Regions from separate parts of the Streptomyces sp. NPDC050147 genome, predicted to be linked through region 3. Evidence: riboswitches for the same ligand, from Rfam matches in the RefSeq annotation. Region 3 holds a riboswitch; each other region holds the start of a gene.

What was found. Region 3 has a riboswitch for cyclic di-AMP ahead of AB0I94_RS15510 (M23 family metallopeptidase). Riboswitches for the same ligand answer to the same signal wherever they lie in the genome.
Positions count from the first base shown of each region.
Region 1: linked by a shared signal. The riboswitch ahead of AB0I94_RS11445 (transglycosylase family protein) and the one ahead of AB0I94_RS15510 (M23 family metallopeptidase) in region 3 are both predicted to bind cyclic di-AMP.
Region 2: linked by a shared signal. The riboswitch ahead of AB0I94_RS20165 (C40 family peptidase) and the one ahead of AB0I94_RS15510 (M23 family metallopeptidase) in region 3 are both predicted to bind cyclic di-AMP.

Region 1 is NZ_JBFALJ010000005.1:270,795-274,765, reverse strand. It holds gene eno (phosphopyruvate hydratase) at 1-806, opposite strand, end outside; gene AB0I94_RS11445 (transglycosylase family protein) at 1,044-1,763, opposite strand; cyclic di-AMP (ydaO/yuaA leader) riboswitch at 1,767-1,912, opposite strand; gene AB0I94_RS11440 (transglycosylase family protein) at 2,147-3,115, opposite strand; gene AB0I94_RS11435 (cytochrome P450) at 3,252-3,971, opposite strand, start outside.
Region 2 is NZ_JBFALJ010000012.1:147,090-151,060, reverse strand. It holds gene AB0I94_RS20180 (amidase) at 1-851, opposite strand, end outside; gene AB0I94_RS20175 (ATP-dependent Clp protease proteolytic subunit) at 1,025-1,675, shown strand; gene AB0I94_RS20170 (hypothetical protein) at 1,683-1,991, shown strand; cyclic di-AMP (ydaO/yuaA leader) riboswitch at 2,328-2,519, shown strand; gene AB0I94_RS20165 (C40 family peptidase) at 2,523-2,996, shown strand; gene AB0I94_RS20160 (DUF6328 family protein) at 3,152-3,694, shown strand; gene AB0I94_RS20155 (LysE family transporter) at 3,672-3,971, opposite strand, start outside.
Region 3 is NZ_JBFALJ010000008.1:217,933-221,903, reverse strand. It holds gene AB0I94_RS15520 (pitrilysin family protein) at 1-162, shown strand, start outside; gene AB0I94_RS15515 (pitrilysin family protein) at 159-1,559, shown strand; cyclic di-AMP (ydaO/yuaA leader) riboswitch at 1,791-1,954, shown strand; gene AB0I94_RS15510 (M23 family metallopeptidase) at 1,967-2,776, shown strand; gene AB0I94_RS15505 (GntR family transcriptional regulator) at 3,013-3,699, shown strand; gene AB0I94_RS15500 (HPr family phosphocarrier protein) at 3,872-3,971, opposite strand, start outside.

The DNA.
Region 1 (3,971 bases), on a different contig from region 3:
TACTCGGTCATCTCGGCGGCCGAGCGGGACTTGCCCTCGAACTCGTAGCTGCCGTCCTTGTAGAACTCGGACGCGGCGACATCGAGCGCGAGCGCGATCTGCTCGCCGGGGACGTAACCGGCCTTCTTGATGGCCTCGAGGATGAGGTCGAGCGCGGCGCGGTTCGAGTCCAGGTTCGGGGCGAAGCCGCCCTCGTCGCCCAGGCCGGTGGAGAGGCCCTTGTCCTTCAGGACCTTCTTCAGCGTGTGGTAGACCTCGGTGCCCCAGCGCAGGGCCTCGGAGAACGACTCGGCGCCGATCGGCGCGATCATGAACTCCTGGATGTCGACGTTCGAGTCGGCGTGCGACCCGCCGTTCAGGATGTTCATCATCGGAACGGGCAGCAGGTGCGCGTTCGGGCCGCCGAGGTAGCGGAAGAGCGGGAGGTCGGAGGCCTCCGACGCGGCGTGTGCGACGGCGAGCGAGACGCCGAGGATGGCGTTGGCGCCGAGCGAGCCCTTGTTGTCGGTGGCGTCGAGGTCGAACATCGCCTGGTCGATCAGGCGCTGCTCGGTCGCGTCGTACCCGACGAGCTCCGGGCCGATCTGCTCGATGACGGCGAGGACGGCCTTCTCCACGCCCTTGCCCATGTAACGGTTGGGGTCACCGTCACGGAGTTCGATGGCCTCGAAAGCACCGGTGGACGCACCGGACGGAACGGCGGCACGACCCGTGCTGCCGTCGTCGAGGCCGACCTCGACCTCGACCGTGGGGTTGCCTCGGGAGTCCAGGATTTCCCGGGCTACGACGACGTCGATGGACGGCACGAGCATCTCCTTCTGGGATGTGACGCGGGTACGCGAAACGTTGGCCTCGCGGACACGAGCCTAACCGGCTCCCGGACAAGAGCCAGCCGAGCGACCGCCCCGTGGACAAACCGAGAGCAAAATGTTTCCGAACGGAACAAAGAGTGGAAGGTCCGGGGCGAGGACCGAATGAACCCCGCCCCGGTGCGTACGGGGGATACGCGCACCGGGGCGGGGAGGGGGAGCACCCCGCCAGGACTAGCTCAGGTGGAGCTGCTGGCCCGGGTAGATCATGTCGGCGTTGTCGATGATGTCGCCGTTGAGCTTGTAGACCTTGTGCCAGCCGCCCTTGACGTCCTTGGCCTCGGCGATCTTGGAGAGGGTGTCACCCTTCTTGACCTTGTACTCGCCGTCGCCCTTCTTGACCGTCTTGCCGGTCGGCGTCTCGACGGTCTTCTTGGACTCGGCCTGCGGTGCGGCCTCGACCTTCGGGGCCGCCTTGGGGGCGGCCTGCTGCGGCTGCTCGGTCTGTGCGCTGGGCTTGCTCTGCGGCTGCTCCTGGGTCTGCTGCGGGGCGCTCTGCTGCGCACCGCCACCCTGGTTGGAAGCGCCCGAGAGGCCGACGCCGCAGCTCGGCCAGGCACCCTTGCCCTGACCCGCGAGGACCTTCTCGCCGATCTCGATCTGCTGGGCCTTGGAGGCCTTGTCGGCGGTGGGCGCGTACTTCGTGCCGCCGTACGCCGCCCAGGTGGACGACGAGAACTGCAGGCCGCCCGTGTAGCCGTTGCCGGTGTTGATGGACCAGTTGCCGCCCGACTCGCACTGGGCGACGGCGTCCCACTCGGAGTTCGTCGCGGCGGAGGCCGAACCGGCCGCCATCAGCGGAGCGGCGACAGCGACACCGGTGACACCGGCGAGCGTGACGACACGAGTGGCCTTGGACGGGCGGCGGTGCTTGCCCTTGCTGGAAAACAGCATGAGTGATCCCCTCACCGACGCCTGCGAGGTGAGCTGTCGGGTTCGGGCCAGTGAAGTTGCCCGGCCGCGCTTCTTGAGCGCGACTTAACCCCTAGCCGTTCCTGTCCGTCCGCCTCGCTCGCTCTCGCGATGCTCGGCTTTCAACGGACCGGCCCGGCGCAAACCTTGGGTCCCCCGCTCCTGCCTACGGCGCTTACGCGACGACTGTTCCCGAACGGCCGTTGGCAGGACTCGGCGTACCGACCGGCGGGGCCCGCTGTGGCGAGCGGTCACGACGTTAGGCATGCGATCCGCCTAATTTCAAAGACGATCAGGGCTTCTGAGACCCATCTCTCACTTGCGCCAATTGGGACATCGAGCGCAAAGCGACTCGCCAACTACCCTTACTTTTCGCCCAAATCGAGGCTCTGACCGGGAAGGATGAGGTCGGGGTCGGAGCCGACGGACTTCTCGTTCTCGGCGTACAGCTCGGTCCACCCGCCCTTCACATCCAGGTCGTCGGCGATGAGCGAGAGGTTGTCGCCGGAGCGGACCGTGTACGTCCCCTCGGAGACGTCATGCTCGCGCTCGTCGCCACGGGAGGCGTGTCGGCCCGAACCCTCGCGGGCGGAGCCTTCGGACGCCTCGTCGCCCGCGCCGCCGCCACGGTGGCGGCCTTCGCTCTCACCGGTGGAGGGCGAAGGGGTGGTCGAAGTGGCGTCCTCCGAGCGAGACTTGTCCGGGTCGTCCGACTTGGCCGAGTCACCGGACTCACCCGGGTCGCCCGACTTGCCCGGCTCGTCGTGATTCTTGTCTCGTGACTCGCCGTCGGCGTCCGGCTTTTCGGACGGCTTGGCGCTGTCCGAGGAGTCGGCCGTCTCGCCCGGCTCTGACGACTCGCTCGGCTCGCTCGGTTCGGACGACTCAGGCGACTCCGACGGCTCGTCAGAAGGAATCGTCGTGATCGGGGCACCCGGGTCGACGTCGGCGGCGGCGCCGTCCTGGGAGAGGCCGGCGGTCGGCGCGCAGCTCGGCCAGGCCTTGGGCCCCTGGTCGTCGAGGACCTTCTCGGCGACGGAGATCTGCTGGGAACGGCTCGCCTGGTCGGCGCTCGGCGCGAAGTCGAGGCCGCCGTACTCCTCCCAGGTCTGCTGCGAGAGCTGGAGACCGCCGTAGTAGCCGTTGCCGGCGTCCGCGCTCCAGGAACCACCGCTCTCGCACTCCGCGAGCTTGTCCCACGTGGCGGTGGACGCCGCGCTCGCGCTGGTGGCGCCGAGCAGCGGGATGGCGATGGCCGATCCCGCGACTCCTGCCGCGACGATCAGGGCCGGGGCCTGGCGGGGGCGTCGGTGACGACCATTGCCGGAGAGCATGCGGTTGCCTTTCGCGTGACTGGAGCGACGACTGCGGCACGGGATGCCGAGTCGTCGGTGAACGTAGCGGCAGTCGAACGCTTGTCACAAGTCGATGCAGCGGAGATCACGTGAAAGTCACAGTCTTGACGGCGCGTCAGCTGGACGTCGGTTCAGGCGGCTGATATTTGCTCCGCTGTGCGGGCGCGAACTCCACGGGGAGTGTACGGAGCCCCCGCATGATGAGCCCGCCGCGCCACCTCAAATCACCAGGTTCCGCCGCGAGTCGCAGGTCAGGGAGGCGCCGCAGAAGCGTCGCGAGGGCGGCCTGACCTTCGAGCCGGGCCAGCGGTGCGCCGAGACAGTAATGAATGCCATGGCCGTAGCCGAGGTGTTGGTTGTCGCGGCGGGAGAGGTCGAGCGTGTCCGGCCGGTCGAAGCGTTCGGGGTCGCGATCGGCGGCGGCGAGGACGACGAGGACGGGGTCACCGGCGGCGACGTCCTCCCCTCCGATGGTCAGCGGCTCGGTGGCGTACCGCCACGTGGCCAGCTCGACGGGCCCGTCGAAGCGGAGGAGTTCCTCGATCCCGGTCTCCAGGAGACCGGTGTCGCCTTCCCGCAAAGATTCCTGGAGCCGCTCACGCTGCTCGGGGTGGGTGAGGAGGGCGTAGGTGCCATTGCCGATGAGGTTGACGGTCGTCTCAAAACCGGCAAACAGGAGGATGAAGGCCATCGCGGCGGCCTCGTTCTCACTGAGGTGCTCGCCGTGGTCGGAGGCACGGATGAGCCCGGAGATGAGGTCGTCGCCGGGTTCGAGGCGCTTGCGGTGGATCAGCTCGGCGAGGTAGCCGCGCATCTTCTTCACGGACCGGGCGAC
Region 2 (3,971 bases), on a different contig from region 3:
GACCAGGCGATCCGCAGCCCCTTCGGATCCCGTTCCAGCGGACCGCCGAACGCGCTCCCCGGCGTCTCAAGGGCGATCGGCGAGCGCGGGTCGGGGCCGGCGACGACGGAAAGAAGGAGGGCCGCGTCGGCGACCGTGCGCGCCATCGGCCCCTGCACGGCCATCGTCGACCAGGGTGCGGTCTCCGGCCAGCTCGGCACCCGGCCAGGCGAGGGGCGCAGGCCCACCACGTTGCAGAACGACGCGGGGTTGCGCAGCGAACCGCCCATGTCGCTGCCGTCGGCCAGGGGATGCATGCCGCACGCGAGCGCCGCCGCCGCTCCCCCGCTGCTGCCACCCGCCGATCGCCGGAGGTCGTACGGGTTACGGGTCGCCCCGAAGACCGGGTTGACAGTGTGCGAACCGGCCGCGAACTCGGGCACGTTGGTCTTGCCGAGGGTGATCGCCCCGGCGGCGCGGATCCGCTCGACGATCAACTCGTCCCGGGCCGGGACGTTGTCGGCCAGGAGCGGCGTCCCGTAGGTGGTCCGGATGCCGCGGGTGTCATGGGTGTCCTTGTGGGCGACGGGCAGCCCGTGCAGCGGGCCGAGCGGCCCACCGCGCGCGGCGGTCTCGTCGGCGGCGTGCGCCTCGTCGAGCGCGCGTTCCGCCACGAGCGTCACCACCGCGTTCACGGGTCCGTTGACCTGCTCGATCCGGTCCAGGTGCGCCCGGACGACCTCGCGCGCGGACACCTCGCGGGTGCGGATCCTGACGGCGAGTTCGCGGGCGGTGAGGTGGACGAGCTCGGGGGGCGGGGGGAATGGGTGAGCGTCCGCGGCTTCGGCGGATCGGTGCGTTTCGGGGCTCATGCGACACCTTCGGCTCGGGGCGGCGGAGATCGCGACGAGGCGGAGTATGCCCACGCCGCCGCGCCGGTCATCCGTTCCGCACCAGAACCCTCGCCACAACGCTACGTACGTCCTGTACATTTTTTACAGGAAGTCTTGGGGAGCAGCCGACCCCGGCAGAGGAGAGACGCGCCATGAACCGACCGATCGCCCGTTATGTCCTGCCCGAGTTCACCGAACGCTCCAGCACGGGGCAGCGGACGCTGGACCCGTACTCGAAGCTGCTCGAGGAGCGCATCGTCTTTCTGGGGACGCCGATCGACGACACGTCGGCCAACGACGTGATGGCGCAGTTCATGCACCTCGAATACCTGGCGCCCGATCGCGACATCTCGCTCTACATCAACTCCCCGGGCGGCTCGTTCAGCGCGATGACCGCGATCTACGACACGATCCAGTTCGTCACCTGCGACGTGGCGACGACCTGCCTGGGACAGGCCGCGTCGTCGGCCGCCGTCCTGCTGGCCGCCGGCACCCCCGGCAAGCGGTCCGCGCTGCCCGGCGCCCGCGTGCTGATCCACCAGCCCTCGCTCGCCGAGCCGATCCAGGGCCAGACCTCCGACCTGGCGATCCAGGCCGACGAACTCCTGCGCACCCGCGCGCGGCTGGAGAAGCTGCTCGTCCAACACACGGGCCAGAGCGCCGAACGTGTCGCGGCCGACATCGAGCGGGACAAGATCCTCGACGCGGCCGAGGCAGTTGAGTACGGCCTGGTGGACCGAGTCATCGCCAGCCGCAAGTCGTCTTCGCGCACTCCGAACCCGCACACCCCGGACGCGGGGTGAACCGCCGATGCTGCCGCCCGAACTGCCCCCGCTGCCCGCTCTGACCCGCGCCGAGGGCGAGTTGATCGACCGGTACCTCGAAGTGGTCGACCTGCTGGGCCGGATCAACCCCGGCCGCGCCTCGGACACCTACGGCGGACTGCGTGCCGCCCAGGCCCTGGTGGCCGGCGCGACCGCCCTGCGGGACGCGCTGACGCTCATGCATCAGCGGGGCGAGAGCACCGTGCACGCGCCGACGTTGGCCCGTGCGCTGCGCGTTCTCGACGGGGAGCGGCGGACAGGACGGGTCACCGTGCCGCCCCCGTCGGCGTCCTGAGCGCCCGTCACCCGGGCCCTCGAACTCAGTTGTGTCCGGGGCCGATCTCAAACGAACCAAACGGGCTACCTCGTTCGGCGTAGACATCCGTCCTTTTTTGAGACGTCTTCAGTTGCGTCAGTTGTGTACGCGTGAGCCGGAATTACTCGTTCCGGTGCTGGTCGAACGATCATCCGGTGCCCTCTCCGCTCCCCGAATCCGACCTTGTCCACCCGAACGGTTCAGGCGTGAGGAGCCTCACAAAACACCGTTTCGACTCGGAATTCGTGCCCTTGACGGGTCAAGATCCCTTCCGACGACAAGCCCCCGCCACCACGGCGGGGCGGTCCGAGCGGACGCCAAATCCTGCCGCCGCCCGGATGACCGGTCGACATCTGTGCATCGGCAGGAGTGGAGGACCCAGGCATGACGGGTCGGTCCGGAAAGTCCGGACGACGGCCCTTGGGGTGAAGCCGCACACAGCGGCCGGGCAACTTCGCCAGCCCGAATCCGACAGGTCATCCTTCACAGGCGGTTGACGAAGGGTTGCGCATGACCGCGCTGAATCATGTCCCGTCGCTGCTCACCAGGGCCGGATCCGTGTCCGCCCTCACGCTCGCCGTCGTAGGCGGCACCCTCGTGGCCCCAGGGCTCACGTCGGAGGCAGAGGCGGCCACTCACGGGACGAAGGCGCTCAAGATCGCCGCCGCCAAGAAAGGCTCCCCGTACCGCTACGGAGCGACGGGACCGAACCGGTTCGACTGCTCGGGCCTGACCCAGTACTCGTTCAAGCGCGCGGGCAAGAAACTGCCGCGCACCGCCGGACAGCAGTACAACAAGACCCGCCACATCTCCGCGTCCAACCGAGTCCGCGGTGACCTGGTCTTCTTCCACTCCGGCCGGAACGTCTACCACGTCGGCATCTACGCGGGTAAGGGCCGCATCTGGCACGCCCCCAAGTCGAACACCGTGGTGCGGCTCGAGAAGATCTGGACGAAGAGCGTCTGGTACGGCAGGGTGCGCTGATCTTCCGTCACCGGCGGTCGGCCGGGCGGCGGTAGCGGTGGCGGTGGCCTCACGGCCGCCGTCACCGCCCGCCCGGCCCGGCGCGGCCCCCGCCCGGCCCTCTGGTCGGCGCGCCCGCCAGGCGTGGGGCGCGTGGGCGCGGATACTCGTGCGCCATGGCCGAAAACAACAGCTCTCACACCTCGGACGACCCACCGCGCAACGAGACGCGCTTCGAGCGCGCCGACCGCAACTTCGCGGAGCTTCTCCAGGAGCTGCGCGTCACGCAGGCCGGGGTGCAGATCCTCTTCGCCTTCCTGCTGACGCTCGCCTTCACCGAGCGCTTTCCCTCCCTCGACACGATGCAGCGCACCACCTACGTGACCACGCTGCTGCTCGCCGTGCTCGCCGCGGCGCTGTTCACCGCTCCGGCCGCCGTGCACAGGTCGCTCTTCCAGCAGCACGCCAAGCCACTGATCGTGCGCGTGTCGTCCCGCCTCGCCGGCATCGGTCTGACGGTCCTGGTGTTCGCGGTCTCCAGCGCCGTGCTCCTGGTCGTCGACGTGGCGGTGGGCCGGACCGGCGGGATCATCGCGGGGGCGGGCACGCTGGTGGTGTGCGCGGGCCTGTGGGGGCTGCTTCCCCTTCTGGTGCGCCGCGCGCGCGACGAGGGAGATGCGGACACGTCGGACGACGTCAGGCCGTCAGCGCCTCGGTGAGGAGCACCAGGCCGAGGACGCTCAGCGCGACGCCCGTGCCCCCCTCGATCGCACGGGCCGTACGCGGCTTGCGCAACCACCGCCCGAGCCGGTCGACAAGGAGCGCGACGACCGGGAACCACACCAGGGCGAGGGCCACGATGATCGACGCGAGCAGCAGTGTCCTGGGCATCGCGGGGCTGCCCGCGGGCACGAACTGCGGCAGCACGCTGAGGAAGGTGATGGGCGCCTTGGGATTGAGGGCGTTGGTGAAGAAGCCCTGACGCAGACTGCCCCC
Region 3 (3,971 bases):
GGGCGCGTCCTGGACGTCACCGCGGAAGAGGTCAAGGCGGCCGCTGCGGCCCGCCTGCGCCCCGACAACCGCGCGGTGCTCGTGTACGAGCCCGTCAGCGACATCGACGGCGCTGCCGCCGCCGAAGCCACCGACGAGGACGAAGAGGAGGCCGCGAAGTGAGCGAGGCCGCAACGATGCAGTTCCACCCGCAGCCCCAGGCGGGCACCGCACGGCCGTGGGCCTTCCCCGCGCCCGAGCGCGCCACCCTGGACAACGGCCTCACGGTGCTGCGCTGCCACCGTCCCGGCCAGCAGGTCGTCGCGGTGGAGATCCACCTGGAGGCGCCGCTCGACGCCGAGCCCGCGGGCCTCGACGGCGTCGCCACGATCATGGCGAGGGCCTTCAACGAAGGCACCGACAAGCACTCCGCCGAGGACTTCGCCGCCGAACTCGACCGCTGCGGCGCCACGATGGACGCGCACGCCGACCACCCCGGCGTACGTGTCTCCCTCGAAGTCCCGGTCTCCCGCCTCCCGAAGGCGCTCGGCCTGCTCTCCGACGCCCTGCGCGCCCCCGCCTTCGCGGACAGCGAGATCGAACGCCTCGTACGCAACCGTCTGGACGAGATCCCGCACGAGGCCGCGAACCCGGGACGCCGTGCCGCCAAGGAGCTCTCCCGGCAGCTCTTCCCGGCGACCTCACGCATGTCGCGCCCCCGCCAGGGCACCGAGGAGACGGTCACCGCCATCGACTCGGCGGCGGTGCGCACCTTCTACGAGAAGCACGTGCGTCCCGCCACGGCGACCGCCGTCGTCGTGGGCGACCTGACTGGGGTCGACCTGGACGCCGTCCTCGCCGACACCGTCGGCGCCTGGACGGGCGGCACCGCGGAGCCGCGTCCGATGCCCCCGGTGACCGCGGACGACACCGGACGTGTCGTCATCGTGGACCGCCCCGGAGCCGTCCAGACGCAGCTGCTCATCGGCCGCGTGGGACCGGACCGGCACGACCGCGTCTGGCCCGCGCAGGTGCTCGGCACGTACTGCCTGGGCGGCACCCTCACCTCACGCCTGGACCGCGTCCTGCGCGAGGAGAAGGGATACACCTACGGCGTACGGTCGTTCGCCCAGGTGCTGCGTTCCGCGGCGCCTTCCTCCCCGGAGGGGGGCACGGGCGCGGCGATGCTCGCCATCAGCGGCTCCGTGGACACCGAGTCCACGGGTCCGGCCCTCGACGACCTGTGGAAGGTCCTGCGCACCCTCGCGGCGGAGGGCCTCACGGACGCCGAGCGCGATGTCGCCGTGCAGAACCTGGTGGGAGTGGCCCCGCTCAAGTACGAGATGGCGGCATCCGTCGCGGCCACCCTCGCCGACCAGGTCGAGCAGCACCTGCCGGACGACTTCCAGGCCCAGCTGTACCGCCAGTTGGCCGCGACCGGCACCGTGGAGGCCACCGCCGCTGTGGTGAGCGCGTTCCCCGTGGACCGTCTTGTGACGGTGCTCGTCGGTGACGCCGCGCAGATCGAGGAGCCCGTCAAGGCGCTCGGCATCGGCGAAGTGAGTGTTGTCACGGGCTGAGCTGGTGATGGCCTGAGCGTGGTGACGGCCTGAGTGATAGTCAGGACATATCGGGACCCCAGTGGCGAGAATTGGCTACTGGGGTCCTCATATGTCCGAATTGCTATGGAGGTTACGTGTCTGACCTGTGGCGTGCGCTACAAAAGCTCTGATCCGTTTGTCGTTTGAAAGACGCCCCGCTTAGCGTCTGGTCCGGCTGTTCGTCATGCAGTACGCCGCACCCGCGGCACCGGACAGTCATCGCCGAGTCCCCGTACGGCGCGAGCCAGGGGAGCCGGGGACCCACATGTCCCCTTGGGGTGAATCGGGAACCTTGCCGTCAGGTGAGGGACTCGTAGGAGACCTTCCTGCTCCGAACCCGTCAGCTAACCCGGTAGGCGAGAAGGAAGGAAAGGATCAGCCGCTTCATGGCGTTCACCCGTGCCACCGGGAAGCACCGTCGCCCGAGCCGCCTCACGCGTACGACCGCGAACGTGGCGGGCGTCGCAGCCCTCACCACCACCGGTGTCATCGGAGGCCTGGCCGCTCCGGCGCTCGCCGCCGACGACGCGGCGGCTCTTGAGCACACCGGCCTCACCCAGGCGATATCCGTGGGCGACTCGCTCGCCGAGAGCATCGACGCGCAAGCCGCTGCCCAGCAGCAGGCCGCCGACGCCGCCGCGGCCGCCGAGAAGGCCGAAGAGGCCGCCAAGAAGAAGGCCGAAGAGGCGAAGCGCAAGGCCGAGGCCGAGGCCGAGGCGAAGGCCAAGGCCAAGAAGGAGCGCGAGGCCAAGGAGCGTGCCGCTCGCGAGGCCGAGCGCAAGCGCCTCAACAGCTACGTCTCCCCGATCTCCGGCTCGTACGTCTCCACGGGCTACCAGACCGGCGGCGCCATGTGGTCCTCCGGCAGCCACACCGGCGTCGACTTCCACGCCGCGTCCGGCACCCCGGTCCACGCGGTCGGCTCCGGCACGGTCGTCGAGGCCGGCTGGGGCGGCGCCTATGGCAACAACGTGGTCATCAAGATGAACGACGGCACGTACACCCAGTACGGCCACATGTCGTCCCTCGGTGTCACGGTCGGCCAGGCGGTCACTCCGGGCCAGCAGATCGGCCTCTCCGGCTCCACCGGCAACTCCAGCGGCCCGCACCTGCACTTCGAGGCCCGTACCGGCGCGGACTACGGCACGGACATCGACCCTGTCTCGTACCTCCGCTCGCACGGCGTCAACGTCTGATCCAGAGATCCAGAGATCCAGAGATCCAGCGATCAAGGGCGGACGCGGCAAGCGCACCTGATTCACCGAAAGCCCCGGCTCGTCGAGAGCCGGGGCTTTCGCCGTTCCCGTAGCGCCGCTGGCCAAAATTGCCCCTGGATTTCGGCCGACCTTCGGAGATTCGGCCGCTCTGCAATAGAGTCGCCGAACAGGCGTCGATCGACCGCGTTTCGCGGGGATTAAGGCGGAGGTCAGTCATGCGCATTCCCGCGCACTCGGTATGCACGGCCATCCGGGACGACATCGTCTCCGGTGTCTACGAACGCGGTGGCCGGCTCACCGAGGAACTGCTCGCGCGCCGCTATGGAGTCTCCCGCGTCCCCGTGCGCGAGGCCCTGCGCACCCTTGAGGCGGAGGGCTTCGTCGTCACGCGCCGGCACGCGGGCGCGTGCGTCGCGGAGCCCACCGAGCAGGAGGCTGCCGACCTCCTGGAGATCCGGGCGCTCCTGGAGCCCCTGGGTGCGGCCCGAGCCGCCCAGCGCCGCACGGAGGCCCACCTGAAGGTCCTGCGCGGCCTCGTCAGGCTCGGCCAGGAGCGGTCGAGGCGCGGCCAGAGCGAGGATCTGCGCTCCCTGGACGGCTGGTTCCACGAGACGCTCGCCCAGGCGTCCGGCAGCCCGGGCCTCACGGCGCTGCTCACCCAGCTCCGGCACAAGATCGCCTGGATGTACGTGGTCGACTCCCCGGCCGCTCCCGCCGAGGCCTGGGCCGAGCACGCCGCGATCGTCGACGCGGTGACGCGCGGGGACGCGGAGCGGGCCCGCACGCTCACCGCGCAGCACACGGAGCGTGCGACCTTCGCCCACCGGCTGCGCGGCGTGCGCGCCATCCCCGGTGTGAGGGGTTCGCAACATTCCGTAAACACGGCGGGCCTTCGGCTTTAACAGAGGCGCCGTATACAAAGAAGTGTTATTCGGCGGGAGTTCTTTTCTGCTGCCCGAATTCGGCGCCGCCGCCGATATTCGGAAGCTGAAAGAAAAAGGAGAGCCGGAAACGTCGTAGGGCCCGCCCCCATTTCAGGGGGCAGGCCCTACGGCGTATGCGTAGCGGTCTTTGTCAGACGGTCTCGGGAAGCTCCTCGAGACCGTCCTCGACCAGCTTCGCCAGACGGTCGAGAGCGGCGTCCGCACCCTCGGCGTCAGAGGCGAGCACGATC